Regions from separate parts of the Paenibacillus sp. EKM212P genome, predicted to be linked through region 1. Evidence: predicted binding sites of a transcription regulator. Region 1 holds the regulator's gene; each other region holds the start of a gene.
The links. Region 1 encodes Rex, which represses fermentation and respiration genes when NADH is low (regulators of the CRP and FNR family bind a similar motif). Its sites were predicted from a motif close to TTGTGAAATATTTCACAA; they were not measured.

Region 1 (3,407 bases):
TCACCAGTTGTTGCCGAGCTATGAACATCTGGTGATTGATGAAGCCCATCACCTGGAGGAAGTAGCTGGTAAGCACCTAGGTATGCATATGAAATATTTCACACTCGTGCATACACTGACGCGACTGTTCAAAGACAGCAAGAATGGACAACTGCCTTCACTTCGTCAACAATTGGCGAAATCGGGGCACGAGAAGTCGACGGATTGGGCCTCAACCATCGATCAGATGTATCCGCTCGTGTTAGAGGTTAAGGAAACTTGGGATCTGCTAAGCGACAAACTGTTTGGCATGTTGCCAGAGCGAAGCGATGCGACACCGGGTGAAACAGGACAGTTTTCTTCCCGTCTCAAACCTTCAGCCAAGCCTGCAAAGTGGGATCAGGCGGGGGCTTTGGAAAATCAGCTATATGTAACGATGAGTGAAATTTTGCGCAAGGGCGACAAGCTGATGCTGGACGTCAAGGAAGAACATGACGATTATGCGGCGGATAGCCTTATTACAGATATCACGGGTCTGCTCAAGGATCTGGCGGGGATTCGAGAAAATTTGCGCTTTTTTATGCGACTCGATGATGAAACAACCGTATACTGGCTCGAAGCGAGTGGGCAATTCCGCAGTAAATCATTACAATTTTATGCGGTGCCCGTCGATGTGAGCCGCCAGTTGAAAGAAATGTTTTTTGACAAAAAAAGAAGCATCATTCTGACGTCTGCTACCTTATCGGTAGATAAGTCGTTTCAGTACATGATCGATCAGCTCGGCTTGCAGGAGGCCGCAGATCAAGAGCGGCTGATGACTTCGCAGCTCCCGTCACCCTTTAATTACAGGGATCAGGTGTTGCTGGTCATTCCACGGGATTTCCCAAGCGTGAAGGGCAGTGTAGGAGATGCACACTTTGTAGATATGCTCGTTAGCTCTCTAGGAGCGACTGCTCAGGCGACGCGGGGGAGAATGCTCGTTCTGTTTACTTCCTATCGGATGCTCCGGCAAGTGTATGAACCGCTCAAAGAGGCCTTAGCATCCAGCGAAATTACTGTGCTGGGACAAGGTGTGGACAGTGGGAGTCGCAGCAAGCTAACCCGCCGTTTTCAGGAAGCCAAAGCTTCTGTATTGCTGGGAACCAGCAGCTTCTGGGAAGGCGTCGATATTCCGGGGAAGGCTCTGACTTGTCTAGCCATTGTTCGCTTGCCATTTCAACCGCCGAATCACCCGTTGCTGGAGGCAAAAAGCGAGCTGCTCCAGCAGCAGAAGAAGAATCCATTTATGAAGCTGTCTGTACCACAAGCGGTCATTCGCTTCAAACAGGGATTTGGTCGGTTGGTTCGTACAGCGAGCGACCACGGGGTCGTTATCGTTTACGATACGCGTGTGATCGAATCCTATTACGGAAAGCACTTTTTGTACTCGTTACCGGGACCAAAAATGGAGCATATGCCATCGGAGCAAATGGTGCCCCGCATCGCCGAATGGCTCCAATCCGCCCCGGAGACCGAGGCATAACGGACGGACACTAAGTATGTTCGTTACAATTAGGGGGAGCAAGTATGAAATCAGATAAAATTTCAGAGGCTGTCGTACGGAGGTTACCCGTATATTTACGTTATCTGAATGCACTTCACAAACGGGAGGTGGCTACGGTCTCTTCTCAAGAGTTGGGACAGAGGCTAGATTTGAACCCGGCCCAAATCCGTAAAGATCTCGCCTATTTTGGAGATTTTGGTCGGAAGGGTATCGGTTATGATGTTTCTTATCTAATTGAGAAAATACGCCATATCCTGAAAATCGATCAGCAAATTAATGTAGTATTGGTCGGAGCGGGTAATCTGGGGCAAGCCCTTTCGAATTATAACGCTTATTTAAAAGACAATATGAAGATTGTAGCGGTATTTGATGCGTTTCCGGATAAGGTAGGGACCAAGATCAATACATTGGTCGTGCAACCGATGGATGAACTGGAAGCGACTGTGAAAGAAAAAAACATTCGAATCGGGATTATTACCGTACCTGATTTTGAAGCACAGCACGTGGCTGACAGGCTTATTGAGAGCGGAATTGGAGCGATCCTGAACTTTGCACCGACTACTCTCAAGGCACCGGCCAACATTCGGATTCATGCCACAGACTTTACAACTGATTTGCTTAGCCTCGCTTATTATTTGGAGGACGGAAAGGAAGAAACACAATATGACAGTGAATAAATGGATGATTAAAAACGGCTCTTTTGCCGTAAATGGACCAGAAGCTGGGGTAATCCATGGTTTTATGATTGTGGAAGATAGCCGCATTACTTACATTGGCGAGACTTTGCCTTCGGGTGAGGAAGAGACGGAAGCGATCGATGGTAAGGGGCTTTTATTTTTACCTGGTCTGATTAATACTCATGGTCATGCGGCGATGTCTCTGCTGCGTGGGCATGGAGATGACTTGGCACTTCAAGTATGGCTTCAGGAAAAAATGTGGCCTATGGAAGCCAAGTTTACATCTACGGACGTGTACTGGGGTACGTCGTTGTCTGTGCTGGAAATGCTGAAAGGTGGAACAACGACCTTCCTGGACATGTACGATCATATGGATGAGGTGGCTCGTGTGGCTGAAGAGTCAGGTATTCGTGCAAGTCTGATGCGTGGAGCAATTGGACTATGTTCGGAGGAAGAACAGCGAATCAAGCTGGCTGAGGCCGTAACTTTTGCGCGTAACTGGCATGGTAAAGCAGACGGGCGTATTACAACGATGATGTCACCGCATGCGCCATACACCTGTCCACCTGCGTTTATTGAAAAATTCGTACAAGCTGCGCATGATCTGGATTTGCCGCTGCATACGCACATGTCTGAGACGATCGCCGAAGTGGAGCAAAACGTACGTGACTACGGTTTGCGTCCAGTTGCACACTTGGATAAGTTTGGCTTTTTCTCCCGTCCTTCGCTTGTTGCCCATGGCGTTCATTTGAATGACGAAGAAATAGCTTTACTGGCTGAACGTGGTGTAGCGGTTTCGCACAACCCAGGTAGCAACTTGAAGCTGGCAAGTGGTGTGGCAAGAGTGCCTGAATTGCTGCGTGCAGGGGTTACCGTTTCTCTCGGAACGGATGGTCCTGCCAGTAATAATAACCTGGATATGTTCGAGGAAATGCGTCTGGCAGCACTTATTCACAAGGGTGTATCTGGTGACCCTACGGCAGTTCCTGCGAGTGAAGCGCTGCGTCTGGCAACAGAATACGGTGCAAAGTCAATTGGTTTAAAAGAAGTAGGAGCGTTGGCAGCAGGCAACAAGGCTGACTTTATCGCGCTGGATCTGAATCAGGCACATTTCTTGCCGCGTACAGATATTATTTCCCATGCGGTATACTCAGCAAGCGCCAAAGACGTGGTTCACGTATGGGTAGACGGTCGTCAGGTTGTGAAAA
Region 2 (3,407 bases), 160 kb from region 1:
TTGCCGATACACAACAAGCAATACCATAATCGTCTCCATAAATCGGACGCATCAGATCGTCATTCTCGTACTGAATGGAGCTAGTTTCAATAGAAACTTTCGCACAATATTTTTTGAAGCCTTCAGGCAATTTTTCCGACCACAGTACAGTCAGGTTCGGCTCCGGTGCAGGTCCCAGATTGTAGAGGGTGTGCAGGAAACGGAAGCTGTTTTTAGTTACCCGAGTTTCTCCAGTTACGGACATACCACCAATGGACTCAGTAACCCAAGTTGGATCTCCACTGAATAGTTCATTATAGTCAGGTGTGCGCAAGAACTTAACAATACGCAATTTCATAACAAAATGATCGACCAGTTCTTGAGCTTGTTCTTCTGTCATTGTACCCTCTTCCATATCACGTTGAGAGTAAATATCAAGGAAGGAAGATACACGTCCTAAGGACATTGCTGCACCATTTTGTTCTTTGATTGCTGCAAGATATCCAAAATATACCCATTGGAAAGCTTCTTTCGCATTGTTAGCAGGTTTTGAAATATCAAAACCGTGCTCAGCAGCCATTTGTTTCAGTTCATTCAAAGCACGAATTTGTTCGGAAATTTCCTCACGCAGACGAATTACGTCTTCTTCCATGGAATCAACTTCAAGGCTTTTCAGTTGCAGCTTTTTATCTTGGATCAAGAAGTCTGCACCATACAAAGCTACACGACGATAGTCACCGATAATACGACCACGACCGTATGCATCTGGGAGACCAGTAATGATACCAGCTTTACGAGCTGCTCTCATTTCATCTGTATAAGCGTCAAATACACCTTGGTTGTGAGTTTTACGAATATGAGTGAAAATATCAATGATACTTTCTGGTACTTCAAAACCATAGGCTTTACAAGCGTCGATCATCATCCGAATTCCACCAAACGGCTGCAAAGAGCGTTTGAATGGAGCATCTGTTTGTACACCGACAATTTGCTCTTTATCCCGGTCTAGATAACCCGGTTTATGTGAAATAATAGTGGATGGCGTATTCACGTCTACATCAAGCACGCCGCCGTTTGCCAACTCTTTTTTGGTAAGATCGGATACAATATCCCACAATGCAGTTGTGTTGGCGGTAGGACCAACCAAAAATTCTTCATTGCCAACATAAGGTAAGATATTAGTTTCAATAAAATCGTTGACGTTGACTTCTTTAGTCCATTTGCCTTTTTTAAAACCTCTCCAGCCAGATTGTTGCTCTTGTAATTCTCTCTCAATCACCGACATGTAAATCCCTCCAAATTGTTTGGTCTTCCGGACTTGTGATTTTTTTCACGATAAAGCTATTTCTTGAGCCCGGCCTGTTCACCGATGCCTTACGCTCAGTGTCGGGACCTTTCTTACACCCTTATTGTAGAATAATGATAGAGTGTAGTATGTGATAAAAATCACAATATGAGTGATTTTTATCACTTTATTTTCCCTAGCTTCACGCCTATATCCTTAGCCTTGCCGTTCACCTCCCTTCCCAAACCAACAGGCCCTCTATATAGAGAGCCTGCATCGGTATTGAACGAGAAAATGCTTTTTCACAAGCCTCTTCGTACCTATTATATTATTGGTCAAAACGTCCGTAGAAGGCATTGCGATAGACATCAGCCAACTCAGTAACCAGCGGCAACTTCGGATTCGCAGTTGTACATTGATCTTCAAATGCGCGGTCAGCCAGATAGTCTACACGTGATTCGAAATCCTTCGCATCGAAACCGATTTGTTGGAACGATTCCTCGATACCGAGTGTTTTGTTCATCTTACGGATTGCTTCGATCAAGCTGTTAACCCCTTCTTCGGTGGTGCGTGCAGGCAGTCCCAGTATGCGCGCGATTTCTGCATAACGCTCATCCGCAACAAAGTGCGAATATTTAGGGAACGAAGCAAATTTTGTCGGTTTTTTCGCATTATAGCGAATAACGTGCGGCAGCAAAATGGCATTCGTGCGGCCATGCGCTGTATGGTATTGTCCACCCCATTTATGTGCAAGACTGTGGTTAATACCCAAGAATGCATTAGCAAACGCCATACCAGCAAGTGTGGAAGCATTATGCATTTTTTCACGAGCCAGCTTATCACCGATCAGAGCCGATTGTTCTAGGTATTGGAATACCAATTGAATGGCTTTAATTGCCAGACCATCTGTGTAATCATTAGCCATTACGGACACGTAAGCCTCGATAGCATGTGTCAGAACGTCCATACCTGTGTCCGCTACAGCTGTTTTAGGCAGCGAATATACAAACACTGGGTCAATAATTGCCACATCAGGAGTCAACTCATAGTCAGCCAGCGGGTACTTCGTGTTACCCAGGTTTTTGTCCGTAATTACTGCAAACGATGTAACTTCGGAACCTGTACCCGAGGTTGTAGGGATAGCTACAAATTGTGCTTTTTGGCCCAGACGTGGGTACTTGTAAATCCGTTTACGAATATCCATGAATTTTTGTTTTAAGTTATTGAAATCAGTATCTGGATATTCATAGAACATCCACATGCCTTTAGCCGCATCCATTGGTGAACCGCCGCCCAGTGCGATGATGCAATCCGGTTGGAAACGTCTCATCATTTCTGTACCACGTTCTACCGTAACTGTCGATGGATCTGGCTCTACTTCAGAGAACACTTCGATAGCTACCGGTGTTTGGCGTTGATGCAGATAATGAATAACACGATCCACATATCCCAGTTTTACCATCATAGGGTCCGTGATAATGGCTACACGTGTGATATCAGGCATTTTAGCAAGATACTGTGTCGAATTTTTTTCAAAATAGATTTTGGAAGGTACTTTGAACCATTGCATATTCACCGTCCGTTTCGCCACCCTTTTCACATTAATCAAATTGACTGCCGATACGTTCGACGAAGTCGAGTTACGACCGTACGAACCGCAACCGAGTGTCAACGAAGGAAGATTGGTGTTGTAAATGTCGCCAATCGCACCATGTGTGGAAGGTGCATTTACAATGATACGTCCTGTTTGCAGACGGTTTGCGAAGCGGGCGATAACGTCCTCATCGTTCGAATGAATAGCGGACGAGTGGCCCATGCCCCCGAATTCCACGACTTCAGCAGCGCGTTGAATACCTTGTTCCGCATTTTTTACTTTATAGCAAGCCAATACAGGACTCAATTTTTCCGCAGACAATGGGAATTTTGTTCCTACCCCTTCAATCTCAGCGACCAAAATTTTAGTTCCTGCTGGTACTGTGATACCACTCATTTCAGCAATTTTCACAGCAGACTGCCCGACGATTGCTGGGTTCACTGCACATTTCTCGACATTCATAGCTCCTTGAGTGAGCTTAGCTGCTTCTTCTTTATTTACAAAATAGCAGCCGTTAGCGATCATCAATTTTTTCACTTGTTCGAAGAT
Region 3 (3,407 bases), on a different contig from region 1:
CATCAGCTACAATGACTTCGAATAGTTGCTTTGGATAGGTTTGTGTCTCAAATGAAGCGAGTGTGAGCAACAATTGCTGGGCTCGATTATAGGTTGGAATGATGACGCTGTAGCGGATAGCCAATATGATCTCCCCCCCACCATTCTTATTAGAAAACGCTTGAACAAGATAAATAATAACAATGTATTCAAGGATTTTAGCCTGGTCTAGTCAAACATCCCTCCAGGTTCGAAACAGGCTTGGTCTTATTACCGATATTAAGGTGGGGGTTCTGTATCTTCTGCTGTTTTGCAGGTACGTTCAGTGGTGTTATGTATGTGTAATCCTGGTATTATGCATAGAGATGTAAAGTAAAAGCGAGGGCGCTTCCTATCCGCTGAAAGTCCACTCAGTATACAGAAACAAACATGAGATGAAATGGGCAAGTTATGGTAAACTATATAGAGTTATAGAAGACCTGAAAGAGGAGTACTATATGACACAATTTGTCTATAAGCAAATTATTGACGATCTTAAGATGAAAATCTTTGCGGGAAAGTTTGCAGATATGAGATTGCCAGATGAACGTAGTCTTAGTGAGACTTACCAGGTTAGTCGTAGTTCAATTAAACGTGCTCTGACTAAAATGGAGAATGTCGGAATTATTTTCAAAAAACAAGGTTCCGGGACATTTATTAATCCATTATACATAAGAAATGAATCTATCTTTAACTACGAAGGCTCTAATCTAGGGGTCACTGATAATTTTCAAATGCATGGTAAAAAGCCAAAAATCAAAGTATTAAGTTTTGAGGTCATTCCGCCAACAGAAGAGTTACAGCGTGATTTGTTCTTGGAGACTCATGATTTTGTTTACAAAATTGTCCGCTTACGTCTATTTGATGATGATCCTTTTATGATTGAAACAGGCTATATCCCCATTAAAATCGTCCAGAATTTAAATCAGACCATTATCGAGGGATCCATTTTTAATTATTTGGAAGACTCGCGGAACTTGGCTGTCACCAAATCTTTTTTATCCATTTTTGCAGAACCGTCTCAAGAGAATGATCAAAAGCTGCTACATTTAAATGAAAATGAGCCTGTAGGTATTATGGAAGGTGTGTTCTTTTTAGATAACGGTACGCCATTTGAGTTTTCTCATATGCGATTTCATTACAAATATTTAAAATTTAATACCTTTGTATCGGTTCACTAATGATAAGACTGGAGAATTCTCCGGTCTTTTTTTTATGGTTTTGAAAAAAGGATTGAAGCCTGCGATTGCCTCGTTTATTAAAAATTTTATTGGTTTATACTTCTATATATTTTAATGTAAGAGCTTTTTTACTGTCTTTTTAATTTATATTTCATAGTATGTTCAAAATTTCACAAAATTGGACCGTATCACTTGTGAAAAAGGTTGAATTAAATTGGCGTAGCGTTATGATGGATTTGTAGATGAAATTTCCGGAAATAAATTACAAACAAAACTACTTAGGGAGTGGACACCATGTCATTATCACCCGTGTTAGCAGATTATTCATCTAAAACATATTTAGAAAAACTTGATGCATATTGGCGTGCAACGAACTACATTTCGGTAGGTCAGCTTTATTTAAAAGATAATCCTTTGTTGAGAGAGCCTTTAAAAGATTCAGATGTGAAGGTTAAGCCTATTGGACACTGGGGCACAATTCCAGGACAAAACTTTATTTATGCACATCTAAATCGTGTTATTAATAAATATGATTTGAGCATGCTTTACATTGAAGGTCCTGGTCACGGCGGCCAGGTTATGGTTTCAAATTCTTATCTGGATGGAAGCTACACTGAAATCTATCCGCAAATTACACAAGATATCTCAGGTATGAAGAAATTGTTCAAACAATTCTCTTTCCCTGGCGGTATTGCTTCACATGCTGCCCCTGAAACACCTGGATCTATCCATGAAGGTGGAGAATTAGGTTACTCCCTTTCTCATGGTGTAGGTGCCATTCTGGATAATCCTGATCTGATTTCAGCTGTTGTTATTGGTGATGGTGAAGCTGAAACAGGCCCATTAGCCGCTTCGTGGTTTTCTAACCGATTTATCAACCCCATCACAGATGGTGCAGTGCTACCAATCTTGCACTTGAATGGCTTTAAGATTAGTAACCCAACGATTATGTCTCGTCAATCAAAAGAAGAATTGACCTCATACTTTAAAGGTTTGGGTTGGGAGCCGTTCTTTGTTGAAGGTGAAAATCCGGATCACATGCATCCAGAAATGGCGAAAGTGTTGGATACGGCTATCGAGAAGATTGAAGCTATTCAAAAGAATGCGCGTGAAAATAATGACCTTACTCGTCCGGCTTGGCCGATGATTGTATTCCGTTCACCTAAAGGCTGGACGGGTCCGAAGGAATGGGACAACGTGCCGAATGAAAATTCATTCCGTGCCCATCAGGTTCCAATTCCGGTTGATCAAAAAAATATGCAGCACGCACCTGCTTTGTTAGAATGGCTGAATAGCTATAGACCAGAGGAATTGTTCGACGAAAACGGTCGTTTAAACCCTGAGCTTGCTGAAATTTTGCCTACAGGCGATAAACGCATGGGAATGAACCCTGTTGCGAATGCGGGTAACCTCATTAAAGACTTGAAATTACCGGATTTCCGTAACTATACGCTGGATAATTCCGTACCTGGTAAAGTGATTGCGCAAGATATGTCGGTTTTAGGGAAATACGTTAAAGATGTGGTTCTTTTAAATGAAGAAAATCGTAATTTCAGAATCTTCGGACCGGATGAAACGATGTCTAATCGCTTGGCTCCTGTTTTTGAAGTAACCAAACGCCAATGGATGGACCAAATTATTGAACCTAATGATGAATTTTTATCATCCTATGGCCGCGTAATTGATTCTCAATTATCCGAACACCAAGCTGAAGGATTGCTGGAAGGTTATGTATTAACAGGTCGCCATGGTTTCTTTGCAAGTTACGAAGCCTTCCTGCGTGTGGTTGACTCGATGATCACCCAGCACTTTAAGTGGCTGCGTAAAGCAACGGATCAAGGATGGCGTGCAGATATCCCATCACTGAATGTCGTAGCAACTTCAACGGTGTTCCAACAGGATCATAATGGGTATACACACCAAGATCCAGGTTTGTTAGGTCATTTGGCTGATAAAAAACCAGAATTTATTCGGGAGTATCTGCCAGCGGATGCCAATTCATTGTTGGCTGTTTTCGACACCATTTTAAACGACCGTCAAAAGATCAATTTGATTGTTTCGTCTAAACACCCACGTCCACAATGGTTTACTGCTGATGAAGCGAAAGAATTGGTGGATAAAGGGTTGAAGATCATCGACTGGGCAAGTACAGATCAAGGTGGAGAACCTGACCTTGTCATTGCTTCTGCTGGTACAGAGCCAACGATT
Region 4 (3,407 bases), on a different contig from region 1:
TACATCGGAAAATCCAGCTTTCAAATCCATGTTTTGCTGAATAGGTACACCTTTCACCAAAGCCGCAAAAGCCATACCGAACAGCATCGGCGGTAGAAAGCTGCCAATCAGAATGCAGGCATCCCACGTTCCTGTCCACCATTTCCCTTCAGCCTTGCCGCGGAACTCAAAAGAAACTCCACGCAAGATCAAACCTAGCAAAATAAAGACAAATACCAGATAATATCCGCTGAACATGGTTGCATAAAAATGCGGGAATGCGGCAAACATCGCACCTGCTGCTGTAATCAGCCACACTTCGTTGGCATCCCAGAATGGACCAATCGTATTGATCATCAAACGTTTTTGTTGGTCATTACGCGGCACCAATCCTGTGGCCATTCCTACGCCAAAATCAAAGCCTTCCAGAAAAAAGAAGCCAGTAAACAGCACTGCAATCAATAGGAACCATAAATCATTTAGCGACAATGGTGTCACCCCCTTGAGCAAAAGGATCATGAATTACCGTTTGTTGATGCGGCTCAATATCTGGACCTTTGCGAGCCGTACGGTAAAACAGAAACGCCAGCACACCTGTTAAAATTAAATACAATGTGGTAAATGAGATGAACGAGAACAACACTTCTCCAGCCACAACAGTAGGCGAAACAGAATCTTTCGTTTGAAGTAAACCAAATACAGTCCACGGTTGGCGACCTATTTCAGTCATGATCCAACCTGAAGTATTCCCAATGAATGGAAGGGATATCCCCCATATCATAAGACGGAAGAACCAGCGATGTGAACCTTCCAACTTTTTACGGAACGTCAGATAAGCTCCGTATAAAGCGAGTGCAATCATGCCACATCCCGCCGCAATCATAATGCGGAAGCTCCAGAACGTGGTTCTTACTGGCGGGATATAATCTCCCGGACCATAGGTTTTCTCATATTCTGCCTGAAGCTCATTCATACCAGGCACAGAGCCGGTAAATTTACTATAGGATAGAAAACTCAAAGCAAAAGGAACTTTAATCTCAAAGGTATTTTCCTTTTTTCCAGGATCAATCCATGCGATAACTGTCCAAGGAGCGGGGTCACCGCTGTTCTCCCATAAGCCCTCACTGGCAGCCATCTTCATCGGTTGTGTTTTCACTAAATATTGAGCCTGACCATGACCAAACAAAGGAATAGCTATGGCGCTGATTAAGGCAACAATAATGCTCAATTTGAAAGAAGGTTTAAAAAAGTCCATATTCTTTTTTTGCATCAGCTTCCATGCACTGATACCTGCGATCAGAAATGCTCCTGTCGCAAAAGCAGCAAACAGCGTATGCGGAAATTCCCATAGCAGTTGTTCGTTCGTTAGCAGAGCGGCAAAATCTTTCATTTCTGCACGTCCATTTTGAATCTCATATCCTACGGGACGTTGCATGAATGAATTAGCAGCTAGAATCCACAATGCCGATAACATCGTACCGATCGATACCAACCACATACAGATTAAATGGACCGTTTTGGACAATTTTTCCCAACCGAAAACCCATAATCCGATAAATGTCGATTCTAGAAAAAATGCAAGCAATGCTTCAATCGCCAGCGGCGTACCGAATACATCACCGACAAAACGGGAAAAGTCCGACCAGTTCATCCCGAACTGGAATTCTTGCAAAATCCCGGTGACGACGCCCAGTGCAAAGTTAATCAGCAGAAACGTTCCCCAGAATTGAGCCATTTTTTTGTACAAGTCATTTTTCTTGATAACATACATAGTCTCCATAATTGCCACCAATAACGACAATCCAATAGAGATCGGCACATAAACAAAGTGAAGAATCGTTGTAGTTGCAAACTGCAACCGTGCCAAATCCAATACGTCCATGATGTTGCTCCCCCCCTGAACTTCTCTTAACAATGATTTATAGTGTCTGTAATCTGAAGTCTTCTACATTTGTGATAGTATTCACATTCTTACATATGCAGCGGTCACTTTTTAGAAAATGACTCACTCCGTACCTTCACTATGGCTGTCATGATCCGGCTTCAGATTATCCCCATTATATAGAATAAATTTAAATGAAATAGAATCGAAAATGTGAACATCGTGTCAAACCTGTGTCATAATGGTGTCGATTTGACGAAAACGCCCTAAATTCCATAATAAATGTGACATTTTCGATTGATCTATCCTTTTTTTCACCATAAAAAAAGAGCCTCTCTTCGTTCGGAGGTTATACCTCCGACATCTGCAAGAGAGACTTCATAGCGTTAAATCTAGGAATCTATCAACAGCCATCTGTTCCTCCGTTCTTTTGAACCCGATTACGGTAGGAGGAAGGTGACATTCCAGCATACTTTTTAAATTTACTATGAAAATAATCTGCATTCGCATATCCCACGCGTTCCGCCACCTGGTGTACCTTAATTCCTTGTGCAAGCAATTCCCTTGCTCGCTCAATCCTCACCTTATCCAGATAGGCATTAAAGGCCTCGCCAGTATGACTTTTGAACAGTTTGCCCAAATAGCCACTATTGTAATTGAACATATCTGCCAGTAACTCCAGTCGCAAATTTTCATCATAATGACTATGTATAAAGTCAATCATTTGTTTCATGATGATGCCCTTGCCACCAGATTCAGTCTGGCCAATCCATTGCAACACATGCTCCAGCGAGTGATCCACCAGCTCGCCCAATGTGGAATAAGCATATACATCGGTTATAAAGCTGGAGTGCTCCTCCAGCACGGTTCTGCTGTGATCCTGTCCGGCTGCATACTTGTTCAACGCCAGTGTGAATGTTTGGGCGAACGCCGCCTTGATTGCAGATTCTGTGCGATAAATCCGTGGAAATTGGTCTTCCATTTCCTTAATGACACGGGCTGCAGCTTCACTATTAGCCATATCTAGCGCATAGTACAGCTTTTCTGCATAACGTAGGGGATCATTTGTAGCACGATCAGACGCTCCACTCATTTCAGACTCAACTGTCTCCAATTCGTATAGGTCTCCGGAAAGCATGACTCTTTCTGCCCGGAACAAAAACGTACGTTCTAACAATCGTAGTGCCTGCTCAAAAGATCTGGGAATGTCGTTAAGAATGGATACAGCATCACCGGCAGCCACATAAATTTCCGTTGCCCACGGCTTTAGCTCCTGTCGCCAAGTAGCCAGTAACTGAACAGCATCTTTCTCCGTTTTTAACGTGGCGGGAAGCAAAAGACCCATATATATTCCAGCCTCAAACACGATACCTCTGCCCTGCTCATGACACAATTCCGTTAGCCTCTGCTTTGCTGCCGACTGCCGAGCTTGTCGATCCCAGTCAGGAATACGTAAATCCAGCAGAATAACCTGATAGCTACTCCAGTCCAATGCTGGTAACGCGGGCTGTTGACCATGTTTTCCGTTACCGCTTTGATGTTCAGC

Region 2: pflB (formate C-acetyltransferase) is a predicted target of Rex. The motif match lies at 1,298-1,315, and genes of this name have one in related genera.
Region 3: G9G54_RS21560 (phosphoketolase family protein) is a predicted target of Rex. The motif match lies at 1,358-1,375, and genes of this name have one in related genera.
Region 4: G9G54_RS19845 (cytochrome ubiquinol oxidase subunit I) is a predicted target of Rex. The motif match lies at 1,931-1,948, and genes of this name have one in related genera.

Annotation. Positions count from the first base shown of each region.
Region 1 covers NZ_JAAMNR010000002.1:379,063-382,469, reverse strand. The annotation lists gene dinG (ATP-dependent DNA helicase DinG) at 1-1,501, shown strand, start outside; gene G9G54_RS07840 (redox-sensing transcriptional repressor Rex) at 1,546-2,199, shown strand; gene G9G54_RS07835 (amidohydrolase) at 2,186-3,407, shown strand, end outside.
Region 2 covers NZ_JAAMNR010000002.1:536,122-539,528, forward strand. The annotation lists gene pflB (formate C-acetyltransferase) at 1-1,264, opposite strand, end outside; gene adhE (bifunctional acetaldehyde-CoA/alcohol dehydrogenase) at 1,593-3,407, opposite strand, start outside.
Region 3 covers NZ_JAAMNR010000009.1:44,495-47,901, forward strand. The annotation lists gene G9G54_RS21550 (glycosyltransferase family 2 protein) at 1-124, opposite strand, end outside; gene G9G54_RS21555 (GntR family transcriptional regulator) at 477-1,199, shown strand; gene G9G54_RS21560 (phosphoketolase family protein) at 1,494-3,407, shown strand, end outside.
Region 4 covers NZ_JAAMNR010000007.1:115,466-118,872, reverse strand. The annotation lists gene cydB (cytochrome d ubiquinol oxidase subunit II) at 1-468, opposite strand, end outside; gene G9G54_RS19845 (cytochrome ubiquinol oxidase subunit I) at 455-1,861, opposite strand; gene G9G54_RS19840 (response regulator transcription factor) at 2,265-3,407, opposite strand, start outside.